Regions from separate parts of the Streptomyces sp. NBC_01166 genome, predicted to be linked through region 1. Evidence: riboswitches for the same ligand, from Rfam matches in the RefSeq annotation. Region 1 holds a riboswitch; each other region holds the start of a gene.
The links. A riboswitch is a leader RNA that binds a small molecule or an ion and turns the genes downstream of it on or off. The one in region 1 is predicted to bind ZMP and ZTP.
Positions count from the first base shown of each region.

Region 2: it holds a riboswitch for ZMP and ZTP, as region 1 does, so the genes downstream of both, glyA (serine hydroxymethyltransferase) here and OG379_RS02410 (bifunctional 5,10-methylenetetrahydrofolate dehydrogenase/5,10-methenyltetrahydrofolate cyclohydrolase) in region 1, are expected to answer to the same signal.
Region 3: it holds a riboswitch for ZMP and ZTP, as region 1 does, so the genes downstream of both, OG379_RS05420 (phosphoribosylaminoimidazolecarboxamide formyltransferase) here and OG379_RS02410 (bifunctional 5,10-methylenetetrahydrofolate dehydrogenase/5,10-methenyltetrahydrofolate cyclohydrolase) in region 1, are expected to answer to the same signal.

Region 1 covers NZ_CP108613.1:463,020-470,469, forward strand. Annotated here, with positions in the region: gene OG379_RS02390 (hypothetical protein) at 323-931, shown strand; gene OG379_RS02395 (MFS transporter) at 1,278-2,507, shown strand; gene OG379_RS02400 (glycerophosphodiester phosphodiesterase family protein) at 2,532-3,605, opposite strand; gene OG379_RS02405 (TIGR03620 family F420-dependent LLM class oxidoreductase) at 3,823-4,713, shown strand; gene OG379_RS02410 (bifunctional 5,10-methylenetetrahydrofolate dehydrogenase/5,10-methenyltetrahydrofolate cyclohydrolase) at 4,732-5,598, opposite strand; ZMP/ZTP riboswitch at 5,621-5,706, opposite strand; gene OG379_RS02415 (GNAT family N-acetyltransferase) at 5,945-6,451, opposite strand; gene OG379_RS02420 (hypothetical protein) at 6,521-6,691, opposite strand; gene OG379_RS02425 (alpha/beta hydrolase family protein) at 7,106-7,450, shown strand, end outside.
Region 2 covers NZ_CP108613.1:5,660,842-5,668,291, forward strand. Annotated here, with positions in the region: gene OG379_RS26225 (PBS lyase) at 1-136, opposite strand, end outside; gene ligD (non-homologous end-joining DNA ligase) at 320-1,213, opposite strand; gene OG379_RS26235 (Ku protein) at 1,273-2,304, shown strand; gene OG379_RS26240 (hypothetical protein) at 2,337-3,977, opposite strand; ZMP/ZTP riboswitch at 4,154-4,276, shown strand; gene glyA (serine hydroxymethyltransferase) at 4,315-5,610, shown strand; gene OG379_RS26250 (NERD domain-containing protein) at 5,768-6,847, shown strand; gene OG379_RS26255 (D-2-hydroxyacid dehydrogenase family protein) at 6,922-7,450, shown strand, end outside.
Region 3 covers NZ_CP108613.1:1,174,780-1,182,229, forward strand. Annotated here, with positions in the region: gene OG379_RS05400 (beta-ketoacyl synthase N-terminal-like domain-containing protein) at 1-55, opposite strand, end outside; gene OG379_RS05405 (acyl carrier protein) at 48-293, opposite strand; gene OG379_RS05410 (hydroxymethylglutaryl-CoA synthase family protein) at 339-1,598, opposite strand; gene fabD (ACP S-malonyltransferase) at 1,651-2,517, opposite strand; ZMP/ZTP riboswitch at 3,052-3,141, shown strand; gene OG379_RS05420 (phosphoribosylaminoimidazolecarboxamide formyltransferase) at 3,112-4,326, shown strand; gene OG379_RS05425 (ABC transporter ATP-binding protein) at 4,320-6,134, opposite strand; gene OG379_RS05430 (ABC transporter ATP-binding protein) at 6,131-7,450, opposite strand, start outside.

The DNA.
Region 1 (7,450 bases):
GATCACTCCTACGGAGCGATTTGGGCGTGAACTGCGGATGCGCGTCACCGGATTGGCCACGTCGGGAAGCCACGAAAGATCCCTGGTCCGGTTGCTGGTGATCGCCTCCCCCCAGGCACAACTTCGGGCCAACATCGCGCAGTCATCTCGGTGTAAAAAGTCCGCACACGGGGTCCCGTCCACTCTGGCTCCCCACGTTCGAGCACACGGACGAGGTCCGTATCCGTGGTAATTCGGTATCCACTGGGGGGTTGCCCACGTTGGTGTCGGTAGCATCAGCTGCCCTAGGTATTTGAGACACACAGCGAAAGACGAGGACTGCATGTCCGAAAACACTCCTACATCCGGCATCAGCGCAGACTACGCACAGCGGATCACCGACGATCTCGCGGCGAACCGAAGTGAGCAGGACCGGATGCGCACCGAGCTGACCCGACTGCAGGACGAGCTCATCCAGTTGGAGGAGGGTGAGCGCATCCTGGTCAAGATGCAAGAGGTGCTCGGCGGCACCGGGAAGCCCGCTGCGAGCAAGGCCAAGGCCGACAAGCCGGCGGCCGCCGTCCCGGCCGCCCGGCGCGCCAAGGGCAGGACCGCGGCCAAGAAGAGCGGCAGCGGCTCGAAGACTCGGGCCGAGAAGCAGACGTCCACCCCTGACCGGACCACGGCGTCCAAGAAGGCCGGGGAGCCGACGTGGCGCGAACTGGTCACGGCGTATCTCACGGATCAGAGGGAGCCGAGGTCCGCCGCCGAGGTGGCAGCCGCCCTGAGCGAGGCCCACCCTCAGCGGACGACCCAGGTGACCGTGGTCCGCAACACCCTTGAGCAAGGGGTCGCGCACGGGCTGCTGGAGCGCTCCAAGCAGGGTCGCTCCGTCTACTACAGCCCTGTCTCCGCCGCGAGCGTCGGCGGCGCCGGTACCGCGGCCGAGTAGCCGCGGCGCAAGGGCTGAGGACCCATGCGTCCCGGCCCGGCCCCAGGCCGTTGACCGCCTGTCCCGGGTCCGGCCGCTCCAGCTCGGAACATGCCGGGCCCGCGGGGTCCGGCACGCACACACCTGCGGCGTTGTCGACGAAGCGGCGGCCGGGGAGGCGCGCACCGCTCCGCCTCCCGGCCGCCTCGTCCCCACCCTGACTCCAGGCCGTCGCCGCGGGGAACAGATGCCTCACGCCGTTACGTCCGGCCTGATCCAGAAGGCACGTCCGGCCCGGTCCAGAAGAAGCGTGCACCACACAGGATCGGGAGTGTACGTTCGTACGCTCGGACTATATGGTCTCCGTATGACTGTTGACGCGCCGAGCCGGCCTGCCCTGGCCGAGCGGCAGGCCCGGGTAGCCGTTGCCGTGCTGTTCTTCACCAACGGGGCCCTCTTCGCCAACCTGCTGCCGAGATATCCGCAGATCAAAGCCGATCTGGGCATGAGCAACGCCGTTTACGGGCTGGCCGTCGCGGCCTTCCCGGCGGGGGCCATCGCCGCCGGTCTCGCGGCGGGCGCCGCCATCCGGAGACTTGGTTCGGCGCGGGCGGCGGTGCTGGGCACTCTGCTGACCGGCGCGGGCATTCTCGCCGCGGGCCTGGCCGACTCGGTCGCACTCCTCGCGGGAGCGCTGTTCCTGGCCGGCGCGATGGACGCCGTCACCGATGTCGCGCAGAACGCCCATGGACTGCGGGTGCAGCGCCGCTACGGACGCTCCATCATCAATTCCTTCCACGCGATCTGGTCGATCGGCGCCGTCGCCGGGGGGTCCATGGCCGCCGCCGCGATCGCGCTCGGTCTCTCGAGGGGCCAGCACCTGACGATCTCTGCCGTGGTGTTCGCGGTCGCGGCGTGCGTGGCTCTGCGGTACTGCCTGTCCGGCCCCGAGAGCGAGCCGGCCACCGCACCCGAATCCGACGGCCGCGTGGACCGCGCCGCGGGCCATGAGACCGCGGCACGGCGGCGCACCGTCTACGTGCTGGCTGCCCTCGTCCTCATCGCCACGGCCGGGACCCTCGTCGAGGACGCGGGCAGTTCCTGGGCGACGCTCTACCTGTCCGGATCACTGCACGCGTCGGTCACTCTGGCGGCCTTCGGCTACATCGCCCTGGTGGGAGCCCAGTTCATCGGCCGCATCATCGGCGACCGGCTCGTCGACCGGTTCGGCCAGCGCACCGTGGCACGGGCAGGCGGCCTGATCACGGCAGCCGGCATGGGCCTCGCGCTGGCGGTGCCCTCGGTACCCGGCACGATCCTTGGTTTCGCCGCGGCCGGGTTCGGCGTGGCGACACTCGTGCCCGCGGCCATGCACGAAGCCGATGAACTGCCCGGCCTCAAGCCCGGCTCGGGACTGGCCATCGTCTCCTGGCTCATGCGCCTGGGCTTCCTGGCCTCGCCCCCGATCGTCGGGCTGGTCACCGACGCCACGAGTCTCCGGGTGGGCCTCCTGGTGGTGCCACTCGCCGGGCTGCTCGCTCTCCTCCTCGCGGGAGTGCTGCGGAACGGGAACACGAGCGGCCGGCCGGGCACGTAGCGGATCCGTCTCCGCCCGGCGTCGTCAGTGACGCGGCGCCGGGTAGGCCCTGGGCAGAGGCATGCCACGAGCGGCCATGATGTCCCGTACGCGGTCGGGGTAGTCGGTGATGATTCCGTCGATGCCCATGTCCATGAGCGCCTCGACGGTGGCCGGGTCGTCACAGGTCCAGGGGATGACCTCCAGTCCGCGCCGGTGCGCGTCCCGGATCATCTTCCTGTCGGGGTAGAACCGGAAGCCGGGGTCCGCGACGGTTCCGTTCTGCGGGAATCCGTAGTTCGGGGACAGCGCGGTCACCCCGGGAACCGACGCCGCTGCCCTCACGAAGTCACCGTCGTAGTCATCGGCGTCGATGCCGCCGAGCCAGGGGGAAGCGCCGGGCTTCCCCACTTCGAGGAAGTCGTAGTTCGTCAGTGCCACCAGGGGGTAGGCGGGCGCGAGCTCGTGCATCTCCTTGAGCGCCCCCCAGTCGAAGGACTGGACGGACACCTGCTTGCCGATGCCCGACCGGCGGATCTCCTCGTGGACGCGGCGCACGAACAGCTTGCGCGGAGCGGTCTGTTCCGGCGCCCCGGCCTCCACCTTCGTCTCGATGTTCAGCTTGATCCGCTTGGCGCCGTAGCTCTTCACCAGGCCGAGGACATCCTTCAGTTCGACCATGCGGTGGCCCTTGATCTGTTCCTGCTCAGGAAAACCGGGCAGCTGCCGGAAGCCGCAGTCCATGCTCTTGATCTGTGCGAGTGTCAGGTCCTTGATGTACTTGCCGACATACGGGTACATCAGGTCGCCGGGTGTGAGCGGGCCGGTGTCCTCGCACTTGTGGGCACTGACCTGACGGTCGTGAGTCACCACCACCTTCCGGTCCTTGGTGACCTGGGTGTCCAGCTCCAGAGTGCTGACGCCCATGCGTATCGCTTTGGCGAAGCCCTCGAGGGACGCCTCCGTGGTCAGTCCGAGGCCTCCGCGGTGGGCCTGCAGGTCGAAGGCCGCCCTGCGAACCGGTTCGTGCTCGTGGGGAGCCGTGGCCGCCTGCGCGGTCGTTGGGACAGTGAGCGCGGGCAGAAGGGCCAGGCCGGCGACTGCGTGCCTCAGGGACATGTATGCCTCGTCTGTTGCGTCGAACTGGACGCCGCGAAGCCAATCCTGGGGATTCGGCCCGCACGAGGCCCCACAGCAAGGACATGATGAACGTACGCGTAACGGTCGCTCCCGAGGAAGCCCTGGGCCCTCCACGACGCCACCCCACCCTGCCCCCCGTTCGAGTGAATTCCTGGCCGGCGGGGAATAGCGGGTTCAGGTGGCTGTTGACATCACCATGACTTCTGAGACGCGTGAGACATTCGGACGGGTCGGCATCTGGAGCGGTGCGCTGCACGCGTCACGCACGGACGACGCGGGCAGGGACGCGATCGCGGAAGCGGCCGCCGAGCTCGAAGAGCTGAAGTACGGCACTCTCTGGATCGGGGGCAGTCCCTCGGTCGACGACGCCGCGGCTGTCGTCGCCGCCACCCGCACAGTCACCGTGGCCACCGGCATCCTGAGCATCTGGGATCACTCCGCCGAGGAGGTGGCGGCGCGGGTCGCCGAGATCGACGCGAGCACGCGCGGACGGTTCGTGCTCGGCCTGGGCGTCAGCCACGGCCCGATGGTGCCGCAGTACAAGAAGCCGTACAGCGAGATGGTCGCCTATCTCGACGCGCTCGACGCCGCGAACCCTCCGGTGGACCAGGGACGCCGGGTGCTCGCCGCGCTCGGCCCGAAGATGCTGAAGCTGGCCACCGACCGGGCGCTGGGGGCGCACCCCTATCTCGTCACAGCGGAACACACCGCGGAGGCGCGTGCGGCGCTCGGCCCCGACGCGTTGCTCGCCCCGGAACTCTCGGTGGTCCTCGACACCGACACGGACCGGGCCCACACCACAGCGCGCAACATGCTGGCGAGGTACCTCCAGTTGCCCAACTACACGGACAACCTGCTTCGCCTGGGGTTCGCGGAGAGCGACTTCGACGGCGGCGGCAGCGTCCGTCTCCTGGACGCGCTCTTCGCCCTGGGTGACGCCGAGAGGGTGAAGGCCCGGACCCAGGAGTACCTCGACGCCGGCGCCGACCACGTGGCACTCCAGATCCTCACCGCCGAGGAGGGCGGCAGCGGCCTGCCGCGGGCCGAATGGCGTGAACTGGCAGAGGCGTTCGGCGACGAGTTGTAGCGGTCCGCTCCCCGGCCTTCAGAGCCCCTGGACTCCTAGTTGATTCGCCGCCGCCGCCACGGTCTGCGCGAGCAGGACCGCGATGGTCATCGGGCCCACGCCGCCGGGCACCGGAGTGATCAGACCGGCTCGGGTGCGAGCGGTGTCGTACTCCACGTCGCCGACGTTGCCCGCGTTGTAGCCCGCGTCGATCACCACGGCGCCGGGCTTGATGTCTTCACCCCGGATCAGCCTGGGGCGTCCCACGGCCGCCACCACGATGTCCGCTTCCCGGACGATCGCTGACAGGTCCGCTGTGCGGGAGTGGCAGTACGTCACCGTTGCGTCCTTCGCGAGGAGCAGCATCCCGACCGGTTTACCGAGAATCGCACTGCGCCCGACCACGACAGCGTGCTTGCCCGCGAGCTCGACGTCGTACGCCTCCAGCAACCGCATGATCCCGCCGGGAGTGCAGGACACGAATCCTGGCAGAGCGAAGCTCATCGAGGCGAAGGAATCCATGGTGACCCCGTCGACATCCTTCTCCGGGGCGATGGCCTCGAACGCCGTTCGCTCGTCGATGTGCGGGCCGCAAGGATGCTGGAGCAGGATGCCGTGGATTTCCGGATCCTCCGAAAGGGACGTGAGGACGTCGACCAGTGCGGCGGTCGTGGTCCCGGCCGGCAGTCCGATGAGCCGGGACCGGATGCCGGCCTTGGCGCAGCGGGCTCGTTTCATGCGGACATACGTGACCGAGGCGGGGTCCTCCCCGACCAGCACCGTCGCCAGACAGGGGCTGGTTCCCGTGCGCCCTGCGATCTCGGCCGCCTTGGCAGCGGCCTCTTCGACGACGCGTGCGGCGAGGCTGGTGCCATCCATGAGCTGGGCCGACTGAGTCGGAGTCATCGTTGCCCTCCAGGCGTTGCTGACCAATCGCCCAGGCGCACGGCATCGACTTCCCGTCGGACCGCTCCCCGGTGGTGCTCCACCTCAGCGCCAGTCACGGCCCACGGAGCACTGTAGCGGACGCCTCGCTCCCGTTCGGTGTCCTCGATCAGGACGGCCTGCGAACGGTGAATGCTCCTGACGTGCCCCACACAACACACCGGACACCTCCCGGAATCCCGAACAGGTGCTGAAACCTGAAGGTGCGCGAAGCCGTGCGCACTGCTGCTCGGCCGAGCCTGCGGGCCCGTGGACCTGGTATCCGTCGTACGACGGGGCGCCCCCGCGCAGTTCCGGGCGCACCGCCTCACAGGTCTCTGCGCATGCAGACCCTTGGCCATCGGTCCAGGCCGTGAGCGGCTTCCTGCCTGCGGATTTCCCGCAGGCCGGGGCCGATCTCGCTGTCGTCGAGCGGGTGGAAGCCGCAGCGCGCGTAATAGGGAGCGTTCCAGGGGACATCGGCGAACGTGGTCAGGGTGAGGGCCGGCGCGCCGCAGGCCGCCGCGTGACCGGCGAGATGGTCCAGCAACCCGCGTCCGACAGCGCGACGTGCCTGATCCGGGTGGACGGACACCTGCTCGACGTGGAGGTTCCCGTCCACGTGTTCAGCGATGAGGTAGGCCACTGGAGCGTCCGCCGGATCGACGGCGACCCAGGCCGTCCCGTCCCTCAGGTAGCGCGCCAGTTCACCGACCGGGAGTGGCTCGTCCTCGGCGATCTCGGGCATGCCGATGTCACGGAAGCACTGTCCGGCGGCTCGCTCGATGCCCTGGAGCAGCGGAAGCTCTTCGACGTTCACGGGGCGGATACGCATGGGGGCATTGTCCCCGGCGCCCGGCCCCCGCGTGCGCCGCCCCGGGCGGGCGAGCACCCGGGGCGACGGTCATCGCCGGCCGGCGCGCCGCCCGTTACCGATGCCTGCGACGTGCAGAGCCAGCAGGAGGAGGCCGATGAGCATGACATTCGTCGAGGCGAAGATGTCATTCGTCGCTATGTCGGCGGCGTTGATCAGAAAGGCGATGAAGAACAGTACTGCCGCGGCTATACCCAGCATGACGTTGCTCCTTCTGTTGTTGGAACACGTGTGCCCCCGCATGCTTGGATCACGCCGGCCGGAGGCCGCGTTTCCGTCGAGGCGCCGAGGTGGCATCGTGCACGATGCCGGGGCCGAGTCGCCCTGCCCGGCGGTTCGATCAACCACGTCGTGCGTGTCGGCGCCACCGTGCGCCGCCCAGTTCTCACCCACGTCGAAGGACATGTGGCCCGGGAATCGCGGCAGCCGCCGTCGGCCGCAGCACCACCACGCTCTCCCCGGACCGTCGTTGACAAAGCGGAACGCTGCTCCGTATTCTAATCGGAACAGCGGTCCGGTTTCAGTGGAGCTGCGACCGGATGCCTCTGCCCGCCCACGCCCGGCGGACCGGACCTGCGGCGGAGGCCATTGCATCGATTTTGAATGGACATGCACATGAGTGAATCGACCCACGCGGCGGATGCTTTCGGCTCCCCCGCCCCCGTCCTGTCGGTCAGTCCGGTGGTGCTGTCGGCTCCGGGACGCGCTGTGGATCTGGAGGTGCGGGTCTCCGCACCCATGAGCGGGAGCGCCCTGCCGGTCACCCTCCTCTCGCACGGGCAGGGCCCCTCGAACCACCTCTCCTCACTGAATGGTTACGCCCCTCTTGTGAACTTCTGGGCGTCACACGGGTTCGCCGTGATCCAGCCGACTCATCTGAGCTCGAGGACACTGAACCTCGATCCCGACACCCCCGGCGCGCCCCTGTACTGGCGTTCGCGGGCCGAGGACATGAGCAGC
Region 2 (7,450 bases), 5.2 Mb from region 1:
ACATGCCGTCGAGCGCGTTCTCCCGCTCCGCCGGATCGGCGGAGGCGAGTCCGTACAGGAGCGCCGGCACATCGTCGGCCGGGCCGTAGGCATGCTCCATCGAGGCCCAGTCGACCTCGTCGATCCCCGTGAACACGCCACACCCTCCCCGTGTCTTCCCTCTGTGCCCCGGACGCGGCGGAGCCGTGCCCGCGAAGCAGCGTCTGCGCCGAGTGTGCACCACGCCCAGGACAATCCACCCTCCACTTGCGGCCTTTCCTGGCCGTGCCCGGCCCGGGGCTGTGGGACCGCTGTGCGCGCCCTGTACCCTCCGCTCCTCTCAGTCCTCCGGCAGGGGCCGGGCCTGCCCGGGATCGGTCAGCGGAGCGAGCAGATCCCCGTGCCTCTCCAGCCGCTCGGCCATGTCGCCGGCGAGGAAGAGGAGATCGTCCGGCGCCCCGCAGGCCTCGATCTCGTCCCAGGTGACGGGTGCGGAGACGGTCGGGCTGCCCTTCGCCCGCAGGGTGTACGGCGCCGCGGTGGTCTTCGCGGCGGCGTTCTGGCTGAAATCCACGAACACCTTCCCCGGGCGCAGCGCGCGCGTCATCCGGTGCACGGCCAGGTCGGGCAGCGCCTTCTGCGCCTCGACCGCCAGTCTCTTCGCGTACGCCGTCACCTCCTCGGAGGGGGTGGGCCCCAGGGGGACGAGCAGATGCAGCCCCTTGGAACCGGAGGTCTTCCCGTACGAGGACAGCCCGTCCTCCGCCAGCCGCTCCCGCAGCCAGAGGGCGACCGTGCAGCACTCGACGACCCCTGCGGGCGGCCCGGGATCCAGATCGAACACCATCCGGTCGGCCACGGCCGGGGCGTCCTGCCGCCACTGGTGGGTGTGGAACTCCACCACCAGGTTCGCCGCCCACATCAGCGACGGAAGGTCCTGGGCGAGCACCTGCCGGGCACCGGGGTCGTCGCTGCGGGGGACCGGGGCCGTGCGCACCCAGTCGGGCGTACCGGGCGGCGGATTCTTGGTGAAGAAGCGCAGCCCCTCCGGCCCGTCCGGATACCGGAGGAAGGACAGCGGACGGTCGCGCAGGTGCGGCAGCATCGCGTCCGCCGCCGTGGCCGCGTAGTAGTGCAGCACCTCGCCCTTGGTCGTACCGGTGGCCGGGTACAGCACCTTGTCGAGATTGCTGAGCGCCAGGCGCCGCCCCTCCACCTCCGTGATCGGCGTCATACGATAAGAATCACATGAAATCGCACGAATGTGGTCGTGGCGGGCGTAAGGGGTGAACGGTGAGGTCCATCTGGAACGGCTCCATCTCGTTCGGTCTGGTCAGCATCCCGGTCAAGCTCATGAACGCCACGGAGAACCACGCGATCTCCTTCCGGCAGATCCACGTCGAGGACGGCGGCCGGATCCGCTACCGCAAGGTCTGCGAGCTGGACGAGGAGGAGGTGCCGGCCTCCGAGACCGTCAAGGCGTACGAGGACGCCGACGGCACGGTGATCCCCGTGACCGACGAGGACCTGGCCTCACTTCCGCTCCCCACGGCCAAGACGATCGAGATCGAGGGGTTCGTGCCGTCCTCGGCCATCGACCCCCTCCAGCTGGACTCGGCCTACTACCTCTCGGCCAACGGTGTCCCCGCCGCCAAGCCGTACGCCCTGCTGCGCGAGGCCCTCAGGCGCAGCGGCAAGGTCGCCGTCGCGAAGTACGCGCTGCGCGGGCGGGAACGGCTCGGCATGCTGCGGGTGGTCGACGACGTGATCGCGATGCACGGCCTCCTGTGGCCGGACGAGATCCGCGCGCCGGAGGGCGTCGCGCCGGACTCCGGTGTCAAGGTCCGCGACGCCGAGCTGGACCTGGCGGACGCGCTGATGAACACCCTCGGTGACGCCGACATGGACACCCTCCACGACGACTACCGCGAGGCGGTCGAGGAGCTGGTCGCGGCGAAGGCGGCCGGTGAACCCGTCGCGGAGGAGGAGGCCGAGAAGCCCGAGGGCAAGGTGATCGACCTGATGGCGGCGCTGGAGAGCAGCGTGCGGGCGGCGAAGGAGTCCCACGGGGAGGACGGCGGCGAGGTCGCGGACGTCCACCACATCGGCTCCGGCCGGAGCGGCGGCGCGAAGAAGAGCGGGGCGTCCTCGAAACGGGCCCCGTCGAAGAAGACGGCACCGAAGAAGACGGCGGGGAAGAAGACGGCCGCGAAGAAGACGGCTCCCGAGAAGACCGCAGAGAAGCCGACCGCCAAGAAGTCCGCGGCGAAGAAGTCCGCGGCGAAGAAGACGTCCCCCGGCACGCGGAAGCGCACCTCGGCCTGACGCGTCACCGCGCCGGCCGAGGCTCGCTGTCCTCAGTGCGCGGACGCCGGCTTCAGCGGCTCCGGCAGCGTGGGCAGGTCCAGTCCGTACGGGTCCCTCTCGATCACGTAGGTGCAACTCGTATACGAGTAGCCCGGCGTGACGCTGGATCCGGAGGCGTAACTGTCGGCGGCCGCCGTCGCCCCCGAGCCGTGCTTGTACAGGAAGTGGTAGTCGCCCGCCGGGAGCCGCAGCCGCGTCTTCGGGTACGAGGTGCCGCTCGCCCTGCAGGCGCCCGCGGCGCCGGTGGCCTCGCTGCTGAACCGCTCGCAGCTGCCGCAGGCCTTCAGCTTCACCGTGCCGGTGACCGGGCCCGTGTAGAGCACCTCGACGTCGTTGGGGGCGCCGTTGCTGATGACGAGTTCCATGCGGACGCCACCTGGCTTGCCGCTCCCGGGCAGTCTTCTGCCGGCCGAGGGCCGGACCTCGGCTATCTCGGCCGCCGTGGCGATGTCCCGGGCGTGCGGCCCGCGCCCGTCCTCCTCGTAGGTGTCCGCGAAGTCCGTCAGGGTCTGCCGGGCCTCGGCGAACCGCTTGTCCTTGAACTCGTCCACGCCGCAGGCGTACACCCCGTCCCGTACGCCCGCGTCGGCCTGCCGTCCCAGGGAGGGCACGGAGGTCTCGGGGAGCTCCGCGACCATGGTGCTCGTCCGCCGCAGCTGATCGGTCACGTCGCAGGGCTCGGCGCCCTTCAAGCCGGAGAGCTGCTGTCGTATCGTCCGGCTGACGGCCGGGCCCACCTGTCCGGCCTGCGAGGACTCGGGGAACGTGCGCAGCAGTGTGCCCAGCTCCTTGCTGCCGGAATCAGGCCCCGTACCGGCCAGACGGGAGACGCCGCAGCCGTACAACGACTCCGCGAGCGGGGTGTCGGGCCAGCCGGCGAGATCGCCGAGCAGCTTCCGGTCCACCGTGCCGGGGAGTGTGCGCAGATAGGTCAGCGGCTCGACCGCCTCGCAGTGCTTCTTCGCGCGGTACGGCGTGGCGACGGCCTCGTAATAGCTCTTCAGGCGCCCGGGTACGAGGGCGGCGGCGCGCGATCCGGGGTGGTCCTCGCCCAGTTCCCGGTAGAGCGTGAGCGCGTAGCGGTAGTCGGGCCCGGAGAGGACGAACGAGCTCTCCGCCGCCTTCGCGACCAGATCGTCGCCCTCCTCCAGACGGTCGAGCAGCTCCTGCTCCACGGCCTCGTCCTGCGCGGAGCCGTAGGCCACCGTTCCGGTGAGCGGGACGGCCAGCAGGAGCAGCCCGAGCACCGCTGCCAGGACGGGCCGGGGCCACCGGCCGAAGTCCGCGCGCAGGGCGATGCGGGCCGCGTCGGCTCCCGCGAGGACGAGCAGCACGAGATAGGCGGCGACGAGGGCGGCGGGCACCCCGCCCGGGTCCGCGGGCAGCGCGACGAGCAGGAGGACGCCCGTCGCGGCCCAGCTCACCGCCGCCCGGCCCCAGCGGCGCAGCAGGACGTGGCCGAGTCCCAGGCCGGAGAGGCTGAGCAGTCCGGCGGCGACGGCCCGCAGCGCCGCCCCCGGGGGCGGCGGGCCGGCTGCCGGAGGCCGGGCGGGAGGCGGTGGAGGCCGGCCGGCCCCCCACGTCTGCTCCGGTCCCGGCTCCGGCCCGGCCCCGGGTCTTGGCTCGGACATGCCCGACTGATCACGTGACTCCATCACGGCCCCCCACCGCCGAACCCCGTCAGGTCCCCGGGAAGCTGCCCAGTTTCATGCCCGTTCACGCGTTCTTGCGGATGTTGGCGCCGGTATGGTGCGGGATGCCGCGACCGGCGCGCACGCTGTCGGAACGCACCGCCCCGCAGTAAGGTGCGGAGTGCCGCGACTGGCGCGTACCCGGAAGGGTGCTCCGTGGAATCGACCACGAGGGAGCGGCACACCCCGGGCACGTCCCGGGAAGTCATCGCCGGAGGCCGTCCGCCTGGGCAGTCCGGGTCCACGTCGCCCCGTGCGACCGACCCGGGAGGAACCCGTGGCCGTACAACCGTCCGATGCACGCCGTCCCGCTCCCGCACGCCCCGCCCTGACGGCGGCCGATCCGGAACTCGCCGCCCTGGTGGACGCCGAGGAGCGGCTCCAGGCGGACACCCTGCGCCTGATCCCCAGCGAGAACTACGTATCGGCGGCCGTGCTGGAGGCCTCCGGCACCGTCCTGCAGAACAAGTACTCCGAGGGCTACCCCGGCAAGCGGTACTACGAGGGCCAGCAGGTCATCGACCAGGTGGAGACCCTCGCCGTCGAGCGGGCCAAGGCGCTGTTCGGGATGGACCACGCCAACGTCCAGCCCTACTCCGGCTCCCCGGCCAACCTCGCCGTCTACCTGGCGTTCCTGGAGCCCGGCGACACCGTCCTCGGGATGTCGCTGCCGATGGGCGGTCACCTCACCCACGGCTGGGGCGTCTCGGCCACCGGTACGTGGTTCCGGGGCGTGCGCTACGGCGTGCGGCGCGACACCGGGCGCATCGACCTGGACGAGGTACGGGACCTGGCGCGTGCCGAACGGCCCAAACTCATCTTCTGCGGCGGCACCGCCGTGCCCCGGGTGATCGACTTCGCCGGCTTCGCGGAGATCGCCCGCGAGGTCGGTGCGGTGCTGGTGGCCGACGTCGCCCATATCGCCGGACTGATCGCCGGAGGCGCGCACCCGTCGCCCGCCCCGTACGCCGACGTGGTGTCGACGACCACCCACAAGACCCTCCGGGGGCCGCGCGGGGCGATGCTGCTGACCCGGGCCGAGCACGCCAAGGCCGTCGACCGCGCCGTCTTCCCCGGCCTCCAGGGCGGCCCGCACAACCAGACGACCGCCGCCATCGCCGTCGCGCTGAAGGAGGCGGCCGGGGCGGACTTCGCGGCCTACGCCCACCAGGTCGTCGCCAACGCCCGTGCGCTGGGCGAGGAACTCGCGGCACGCGGCTTCGACCTCGTCTCCGGGGGTACGGACAACCATCTGCTGCTGGCCGACCTCACGGGCAAGGGCGTCTCCGGGAAGATCGCGGCCAAGGCGCTCGACCGGGCCGGGATCGTCGTCAACTACAACACCGTTCCGTACGACCCCCGTAAGCCCTTCGACCCGTCCGGCATCCGTATCGGCACCCCCGCCCTGACGTCCCGGTCCATCCCCGCCTCCGAGATGGGAGTGGTCGCGCAGTGGATCGATCTTGTGGTCGATGCCGCTCGTACAGGTGATGAAACGACCGTTTCCAAGGTCAGGGACGAAGTGAGGACCATGATGGAGGCCTATCCGGCGCCGGGTCTCCCCCTGGCCTGACCGGGGCGCCGGAGCAGTCCGGGGCACACAGGGCCCGGACTGCTCCGGAACGCCGTGCTCCCGACTCCGCGCGCCCGCTCTGCGCCCTGTGCGGGGGCCGACCAGCCGTACAGGCTGGGGGAGCAAGGACGTCGGCGGGGTGAACAGAGGGGGCACGATGCAGGATCTCAAGGTCACGTCATGGCAGCTCTTCGGGCACGACCGGCTCTATGTGAACCTGCCGGACGGCACCGCGATCGGATGGGCGGACCGGGGCAGCGGCACGATCACCGTCCTTCACCCGCGCTATCGCGACGCCGTGGCCGACGCGCTCGCGCGCCAGGTCCCGGACCTGCCGGCCCTCGTCGGCGAGGAGGCACCGGCCGGGCCGCAGACCCCGCCCGCGCCGCCTCCGGTCCCGCGGATCCCGCCCATGCGGGGGATGCGGAAGCGGGGGGCCGCGCAGGAGGCGCCGCCCGTGCGGGGGCCGTCGCCTGCGGTGGAGGCGGCGCCTGCGCCGGAGGTGGTGCTCGCGCCGGAAGTGGTACCTGCGCCGGAGGTGACGCCCGTGCCGGATCCGGTGGCCGGTCCGGAGCCGGGGCCGGAGCCGCGCCGGAGGCCGGCCGTCCTCCCCGCGCTGACCCCCGCGACCGACCTCGCATCGCGTCGGCCGGGCGCCGGACTCCGCGAGCAGCTCGGCGAATCCGGGACCGGCGCGCTCGTACGGGCCGCCACCGGGGCACTGCGGCGGCACAAGGACGCGGACCCGCGGCGTGGTGCCCTCGCGGGGGAGCGGCGGGTCGGGGCCGAGCTCAAGCGGCTGACCCGGCACGGCTGGAGAGTCCTGCACTCCGTGCCGCTGCCGGACGGCACGGAGATCGGGCACCTGCTCATCGGGCCCGGCGGCGTGTTCGCCGTGAGCACCGATCACCGCCCCGGGGCATCGGTGCGGATCGGCGACGGAACCCTGCGGACCGACGACGGCGCCCCGCAGCCGTACGAGCTCGACGGCCAACCGGGCGCCCGGCGGGCCCGGGCCGCGCTGGAGGCTTACTGCGCCTTCGACGTGCCCGTACAGACCGTGCTGGTGTTCACCGGCGTCACGGCGCTGGAAGTGGCCTCCACACCGGCCGGCGTCCGCGTCTGCCGGGAACGCCAGGTGTCCGTCCTCGCCCCGCTGACGGGCGTGTTCACCCCCACCCAGGTGGAGAGGGTCTACGACGTCGCGCGGAACAGGGAGGCCTGGCTGGACGCGTGAGCCCGGGACGCGGCCGGTAGATTCCCCGGTGCTGCCGCAGGGCCAGTACCCGTACCGCCGAAGGGGAAGCCACCATGAAGCTCCGCTGTGCCGTGCTCGACGACTACCAGTCCGTGGCAGCCACCGCCGCCGACTGGTCACCCGTCGCCGACGACATCGACGTGGTCAGCTTCGCCGAGCACTGCGCCACGGAGGACGAACTGGCCGCCCGGCTGGCCGGGTTCGACATCGTCGTCACCCTCCGGGAGCGCGTGCCGTTCCCCGCGACGCTGATCGAGCGGCTGCCCCGGCTCCGCCTGATCGTCGCCTCCGGCATGCGCAACACCTCCATCGACTACGCAGCCGCCGAACGCCACGGGGTCACCGTCTGCGGCACCGCCAGCACGGCGACCCCGCCCGTCGAGCTCACCTGGGCACTCCTGCTCGGACTGGCGCGGGGCCTCGTCACCGAGGCCAACTCCCTCCGCGAGGGCGGACCCTGGCAGTCCACCGTCGGGACCGATCTGCACGGGCGCAGGCTCGGCATCCTCGGGCTGGGGAAGATCGGCGGCCGGGTCGCCGCGGTCGGCCGCGCCTTCGGCATGGACGTGGTGGCCTGGAGCC
Region 3 (7,450 bases), 710 kb from region 1:
CCGTTCCTGCCGCGGTGACCACACCGCAGCCGGTGATGACGAGGTCTTCAGGCATTCGACTTCGCATGCAGGGCGTCGACCAGGTCGCCTATGTTCGAGACGCCGGCGAGCTCGACTCGTGCCATCTGCAAAGACAGGGATTCCATGGCGAGCATGGTCACTTCGGCCCGGTCGACGGAGTTCGCCCCGAGGTCCGTCAGCCTGTCCTCCAAGCGGACCGGACGGCCCTCCAGATCGGGAAGCACCTCGTAGATGTGCCCCTTGACCATTTCGAAGATCTCGTCCCGCTGCATTTCGCGACTCCCCTTGTTCTTCTGCTGTGTCGGGTGGTGGGTGCGTCAGGCCCAGACGTACTCTCGGTGGAATTCGTTGATCTCCTGCAGGATGAGCCGGCCGGTCATCCGACCGGTCGCCATTCCGGCCGGAAGTGTGGCGGGGTCGAGCTTCCAGTTACGCGTACCGAAAGTGACTGCGCCGCCTCCGGACAACAGGTCCTCGTACTCCGGGATCGTCAGTTCGTGACGTGCGTCGAGATGCCGGGCGATTTCCATTCCGCGGAGCATTTCCCGGCCGTCCGGCGTGATGACCCCGCTGTAGAATTCGGAGCAGCAGCCGGAGCCGTAGGAAAAGACACCGACGCGTCGTGGAGCATCGATGGAGCAGTTGTCGATCGTGCTCGCCAATGAGAGGAAGACGGTTCCGCCCATGATGTTTCCGGTGCGCTGGCAGTAGCGGATTCCCGGCTCCACCCGCTCCAGGAAGTCGCTCTCGACCTCGGCCCGGGAGGACTTCGACATCTTCCTCATCATGGTGCGGTGCGCGCCCTTCACCATTCCGCCGAACGGTGTGTGGAAGGCGAGGTGATGGAACGTCGCGCGGTAATCGGCGTCGGCCACCCGACGCTGATATTCGAGGAATGTCTGCTCGCAGCAGTCCAGGTAGGAGAGAAGCGACAGGTCGGCGTCGCCCGCCTCGCTGTCGGCCGTGGGCCGGCAGGTGTCCATCACCTCGTGCCCGTAGTAGCCGTTGGCCCCGGCGTCCACCTCGAAGACCGTCGGCGTGTCGCTGACGAGCATGGCTACGGCGCCGGCCCCGGAACTGGGCTCCGCGAAGGACCAGTCCTCGGTCAGCGCGTCACCGCCGTCCACCACGGTGAACCGGGAGATGTCGGTGGTGACGACCAGCGCCTTCGCACCGGGTGACGCCTGCGAGAGGACGAAGTTGACGGCCGTCTGGAAGCCCGCGGTCCCGGAGTAGCACGCGTTCTTGATCTCGAACAGCCGGCAGTTGCGGCTCAGTCCGAGGTGATGGTGCACATAGGTGCTCAGCGACTTCCCGAAGTCGATACCCGATTCGGTGCAGGTGATCACCATTTCGATCCGCGCCCGTTCGGCATCGGTCAGCGCGTCGACGATCGGTTTGGCGGCGTTGACGGCGAACGTGACCGGATCCTCGCACGGCAGAGCCACCGTCTTCTGTCGCATGAGCAGGTTCTCGAAGCGTGCCCTGTCCAGCCGGCGGTGGTCGACCAGCCGCATGACGTCCAAATACGCAGTGCCGCCGAACACGTTCATCGCTTCGATCCCGGCAGACCTCATCCTTGTCCCCTCTCGTCCAAGCCACTCGCTCACGGCCACGGCCCCGGCGCTCTCAGTCGCTCCCGGCCGCGTCCCGGATGCGTTCGATCAGGGAAGTCAGCACGCGCCCCGTCCCCACCTCCACGAACTCCTCCTGGCCGACGGAAAGCAGGTGGCGGATGGTCTCCACCCAGCGCACGGGCTGGGTGATCTGTTCGGTGAGACACGTCTCGACCCGGGCGAGGTCGTACGCCTTGGCGTCGACGTTCGCGATGACGGGAATCGTCGGCGCGCGGAAGCGCGGTGACGTGTCGGCGAGGTACTGGGCGAACTCCGCCCGCGCCGGAGCCATCTGCCGGCTGTGGAAGGCGCCGCTCGTCCGGAGTTCGGTGAATCCCACGTCGCCGGGAAGAGAGGTGAAGACGTCCCGTGCCGCTGCGATCGCCGGCTTCAGGCCGGACACGACCACCTGCGTGGGCGCGTTGTCGTTCGCCACCTCGATGTCGGTGAGTTCGTGCCGGTCCAGCAGCTGTGACACCTGCTCGCGGTCGAGGCCGGTGACCGCCGCCATGCCGCCGCCTTCGATGCGGCCCATGGCCGCGCCCCGCTTCCGGACCAGCCGCAGACCCGTCTCGAAGTCCAGCACCCCGGCGGCCAGCAGGGCGTTGTACTCGCCGAGGCTGTGGCCGGCCACGTACTCCGGGACCTGTCCTGTCTCCTTGGTGCGCTTCAGATACGTCAGCGTGTTGACGACGTAGACCGCCGGCTGCGTGTACTGCGTCTCGTTCTGGAGTTGGTTCGGATTCTCGGTGCACAGCTTCTTGACCGAATAGCCGAGGATACGGTCAGCACGCTCGGTGATATCAGGGAATTCATCGAACAACGCACGCCCCATACCCTTGCGTTGCGATCCCTGACCCGGAAAAACATACGTGCTCATTTCGCTCCTGTCTCGCTTTCCGGATCAGCACGGAACACACATGCGGAGAAAACCGGACGCCACGTCAACACAGTGAGGAATGCGGGGTGAAACCGCCGTCCACATTGACGGCAGGAAAACGGGCGACCTGTCATGACATGCCCGTTTCGGGGGGTGCGCCGCCCCCGGGAGGAGTGAAGGGTGATCGCGGTCTTCCGTAGCGGCCTCGTCGCCGATGGGATATCCGCGCTGTCGATTCAGTCAGAAGCCGGCACAAACACGTCGTCCCCCATCGTTCGTGTCCCACGGTCGACGGCTTCGGTCAGGTCCGTCGTGCTCATCGATATCACCGGGATCCGTGAGTAGTTGTCAAGTACCGGTATCGGATCGGTGATCAGCGGAACTGCGCGACGGCCGCAGGGTCAACGCGCGTCAACTCTGGTTCTACCAGGCGACTTGAACATTCCTTGGGAATTACTGTCGGACCGGAAACACGTCTCACCCGTCTCACTGGTTGTCGGGCCATTGATCAACTCCTGTCGTCCCTGTACCGTTACCGAAGGCCGCGACTGGCGAAGGTGGACAACCACCGGGGAACGGCTGCTGTACGCACAGATGCGAACGCCGTCCGCCTGGGTGTTCCCGTCAACGATGTCCTTCCGAGGGAGTCATGACGTGGAACTTCGCTATGGGATCAATCCGCAGCAGCGTCTCGCCGAGGTGGCACCGACGCGGTCCGGGCAGTGGCCCGTACGGCTGCTGAACGGCGTGCCCTCCTACATCAACCTGCTGGACGCGCTCAACGCCTGGCGGCTCGTCAGTGAGGCGAGCGCGGCTCTGGGCAAGCCGGCCGCCGCCTCGTTCAAGCACGTGTCCCCGGCAGGCGCCGCCGTGGACGGCCCGCTGGACGAGGTCGTCAGGGATCTGTACCAGCTCGGCGACACGTCGGTCGGCGCACTCACCGGCGCCTACCTCCGCGCCCGCGACGCCGACCCCAAGTCCTCGTACGGGGACTTCGCCGCCGTCTCCCACCCCATCGACGACGAACTGGCCGACCTGCTGGCCCGGGTGATCTGCGACGGGGTCATCGCTCCCGGCTACGCCCCTGGCACGGTCGACAAGCTGAGCAAGAAGAAGAACGGCCGCTTCCTGGTCCTGGAGGCCGACAGCACTGCCGTACCGCCGCGGCGGGAGACCCGCGAGGTGTCCGGGCTCCGTCTGACACAGGACCGTGACGCGGTCCCCCTCACCCGGGATCTGTTCACCCTGCGGCACGGGGAGATCACCGCCGAGGCGACGGACGACCTGCTCCTGGGCCTCGCGGTGCTGCGCTACACCCAGTCCAACTCGGTCTGCTATCTGCGGGACGGGATGACTCTGGGCATCGGCGCCGGCCAGCAGTCCCGGGTGGACTGCACCAGGCTGGCGGGGGCGAAGACCGACACGTGGTGGCTACGGCGCCACCCGGCCGTCAGGGCACTGGACTTCGAGCCCGGCCTTCGGCGCCAGGACCGGATCAACTGGCAGGTCCGATTCATCGAGGGCGATCTGACGAAGGACGAGGAGAACAGGCTGGCGCAGGTGCTCCGCACGCCGGCGGTCCCGCCGGACGCGGAGGAGCGTGCGCGGTGGATGCATGCCCTGACCGGGGTGTCCTTCGTCTCCGACGGCGCCCTGCCCTTCCGCGACAACGTCGACCACGCGAAGCGGCACGGGGTCTCCGCCATCGCCGAACCGGGCGGCTCCATCCGGTCCGACGAGGTCGAGGCAGCCTGCCGCGAGCAGGGCATCGCGCTCGCGCACACCGGTCTTCGGCTCTTCCATCACTGAGCGCCGTCGGGCCCGAGGTCGTCGTACGCCCGGGCCTGAAGGCTGTAGAGCTCGGCGTAGAGGCCGCCCGCAGCGACCAGGTCGGGGTGCGCCCCGTATTCGAGGACCGTGCCCTTCCTGAGGACCACGATGCGGTCGGCCGTCCGCACGGTGGACAGACGGTGGGAGACGAAGAGTGTGACTGAGCCCGCCCGGGAGGCCGCGGCCTCGGCCGATGCGACGAAACGGTCGAACAGGGCGTGCTCGGCCATCGCGTCCAGAGCTGCGGCAGGTTCGTCGAGCGCCAGGACGAGGGGATCGGCGCGCATCATGGCCCGGGCGAGTGCCAGGGTCTGCCACTGACCTCCGGACAGTTCGGCCCCGTCGCCGTACGCATGGCCGACCAGTCCGTCGACCCCTCCGGGGACCCGGGCGACGATCGGCCCGGCGTGCGCACGCCCGAGCACCTCGCCGAGGACCGCGTCGTCGTCCAGGTCCGGCAGGTGGCCGATGCCGACGTTCTCCCTCAGTCGCAGTTCCAGCTTGGAGAAGTCCTGGAACAGCATGGCCACCCTGGACCGCCAGCGGTCGGGCGGCATGGACCACAGATCCACACCGTCGACGAGGATGCGTCCGCCCGTCGGCCGGTACAGCCCGCACAGCAGTTTCACCAGAGTGCTCTTACCGGCGCCGTTCTCACCGACCACGGCGACGGACGTACCGGCCGGGATGACGAAGGACACGCCGTCCAGCACAGGCGTGCCGGTGCCGGGGTAGGCGAAGGACACGTTGTCGAACCGGATGCCGTCGGTCATCCGCAGGGGAACGGGAGCGGTGCCGGCGGGCCGCGGCGAGTCGTCCGGCACCGAGAAGCCCGCCAGCTCCGCGATGCGTCCGAAGGTCCGCCCGGCCCCCTGGAGCGTGGCCAGCAGAACCAGGGCGTTGGTCACCTGGATACTGACCTGCGCGGCGAGGGTGACGACCAGGAGGACGTCGCCGACGCTCGCCGCACCGTGCACGGCCTGCCCGATGACCAGCAGCACAGCTCCCGAGTACACCAGGGCGAACAGCAGCTGCCCCGCGGCGCGCGAACCCGCGGCGCGAAGGTGCGCCGTCCGGCGCTCCTTCGTCGCGGACGCCCAGGCGTCCTGCTGAAGCTGGAGGATGCGGTCCTCGGCGTGGCACAGACGCACCTCCTTCATGGAGTCACCGCTGGTGGCCACATCGAGGAGATGCGTACTGAGCCGACTGGCCGCGGCGCCGCGTTCCTTGGCCCTCTCGATGATGTTCTGTGCCCGGTTGCTGATGAGCACCGGGGGCACGACGGCGGCGGGCAGGAGCATCAGCCAGGGGTCCACCGTGCTCAGAACGACGATCGTGACCGCGGTCTGCACTCCCAGTCCGCCGAGCTGCAGCACGCTCTCCAGGGCGTGCCGGGTCCGTGCGAGATCCTCCCGTACGACGGTGAGGGTCTCGGTGAATCCGGGTAAGTCGAAGTGACCGATGCCAGGGGTGCCGTTGGATATGTCGAGCACATCCTCGTGCAGAGCCGCCTCGACCAGTTCACCCACCTCGAAGTAGTACAGATGGGCGAAATGGCTCATGGTCAACTCGAATACGAGAAGCAGGCCGATGGCCACGGCCACCGCGGTGGCACGACCGCCGTCGCCGGCGAGCGTGTCGTCCATGAGTGTTCTGAGCAGTCCGGCGACCAGCGGGGTGGCCGACAGCCCGACCAGCAGCAGTGCGGCCGCCGTCACGAGGCGACGTGCGTCGAGCCGCCATCCGAGGACCAGCAGCCGGCCGGCTGCGAGCACCGTGGTCCTCACGGTGCTGTCCTGCCGTCCACGTCGTGCGCGGCGAACCGGCGTGCCTGGAGACGGAACAGCCGCTCGTAGCTTCCCCTGGCAGCCATCAACTCCTGGTGGCTGCCGCGCTCCACGATCCGTCCGTCCTCTAGGACAAGGATCTGGTCGGCCTTGCGGACGGTCGAGAACCGATGCGAGATGATCACGCTGGTGACCCCCTTCACCGTCTCCAGGAAGCGGTCGAAGAACTCCACCTCGGCGCGGGCGTCGAGCTGTGCGGTGGGCTCGTCCAGCACCAGCAGCGAGGCTCCGTGGCGTACGGCGAAGAGGGCGCGTGCCAGGGCGACGCGCTGCCACTGGCCGCCGGAGAGATCACGGCCGCCGCGGTATCCGCGGGACAGGACCGTGGACAGTCCGTCCGGCAGCCGCTCCAGGGCGTCGAGGACGCCGGCGCGTTCAGCCGCCTCGCGGATGCCGTCCGTGTCGTCGGCCCACCGGGGCGCGCCGAGGGCGATGTTGGCCGCGGCGCTCAGCTCGTAGCGCACGAAGTCCTGGAAGATCACCGAAAGCCGGGACTGCCATTCCCGCGGATCGAGCTCTGTGAGGGGCCGGTCATCGACGGTGATCCGGCCGGAGGAGGGGTCGTAGAACCTTGCCAGCAGTTTCACCAGGGTGGTCTTCCCTCCGCCGCTCAGGCCCACGATGGCCGTCGAGGTCCCCGCAGGCAGACCGAGATCCAGTCCGCGCAGCACTTCGGGGGCATCAGGCCCGTAACCGAACCGCACGTCCTGGAAGCTCACCCCGCGGGCGACCGGGCCCGCTCCGGCGATCGTGCCCCCGGCGCTCCCGGGGCGCATCTGTGCGGCGCTCTCCTCGAACCGGCTCAGCGCGTGGTACCCCTGCAGTCCGTACTGGGTCTGGGCATCGCTCTCCGGGAAGAAGACCCCGAAGCGGATCGGGATGGTGATGGTCTGGATCGCCACCGCCAGTTCCAGCACCGACAGTTCGCCGGCGGCGGCTGATCGGGCCAGAAGCACGAGTGAGGCGCAGCCGCCCAGCATGCCGAGCGCCGCGAAGCCGATGAAGGGGCGCAGCAGGATGCGGCGGCGTCCCGCCCAGAGGGAGCCCAGATAGGCGCGGGCCTCGGAGCGTTCCCTGGCTCGCAGCCATTCCACCAGGCCGAGAACACGGATGTCCTTGGCCGCCGACTCCGACGAGGCGTAGGTACGCACGTACGTCATGGCGCGCCGGCGCCCGGCAAGGCCTTGCCAGACCTTCGCGAACCGTCCCAGGGAGCCGCGCTGCCCGAAGCGCGTGACGAGCGCGGTCATGGCCAG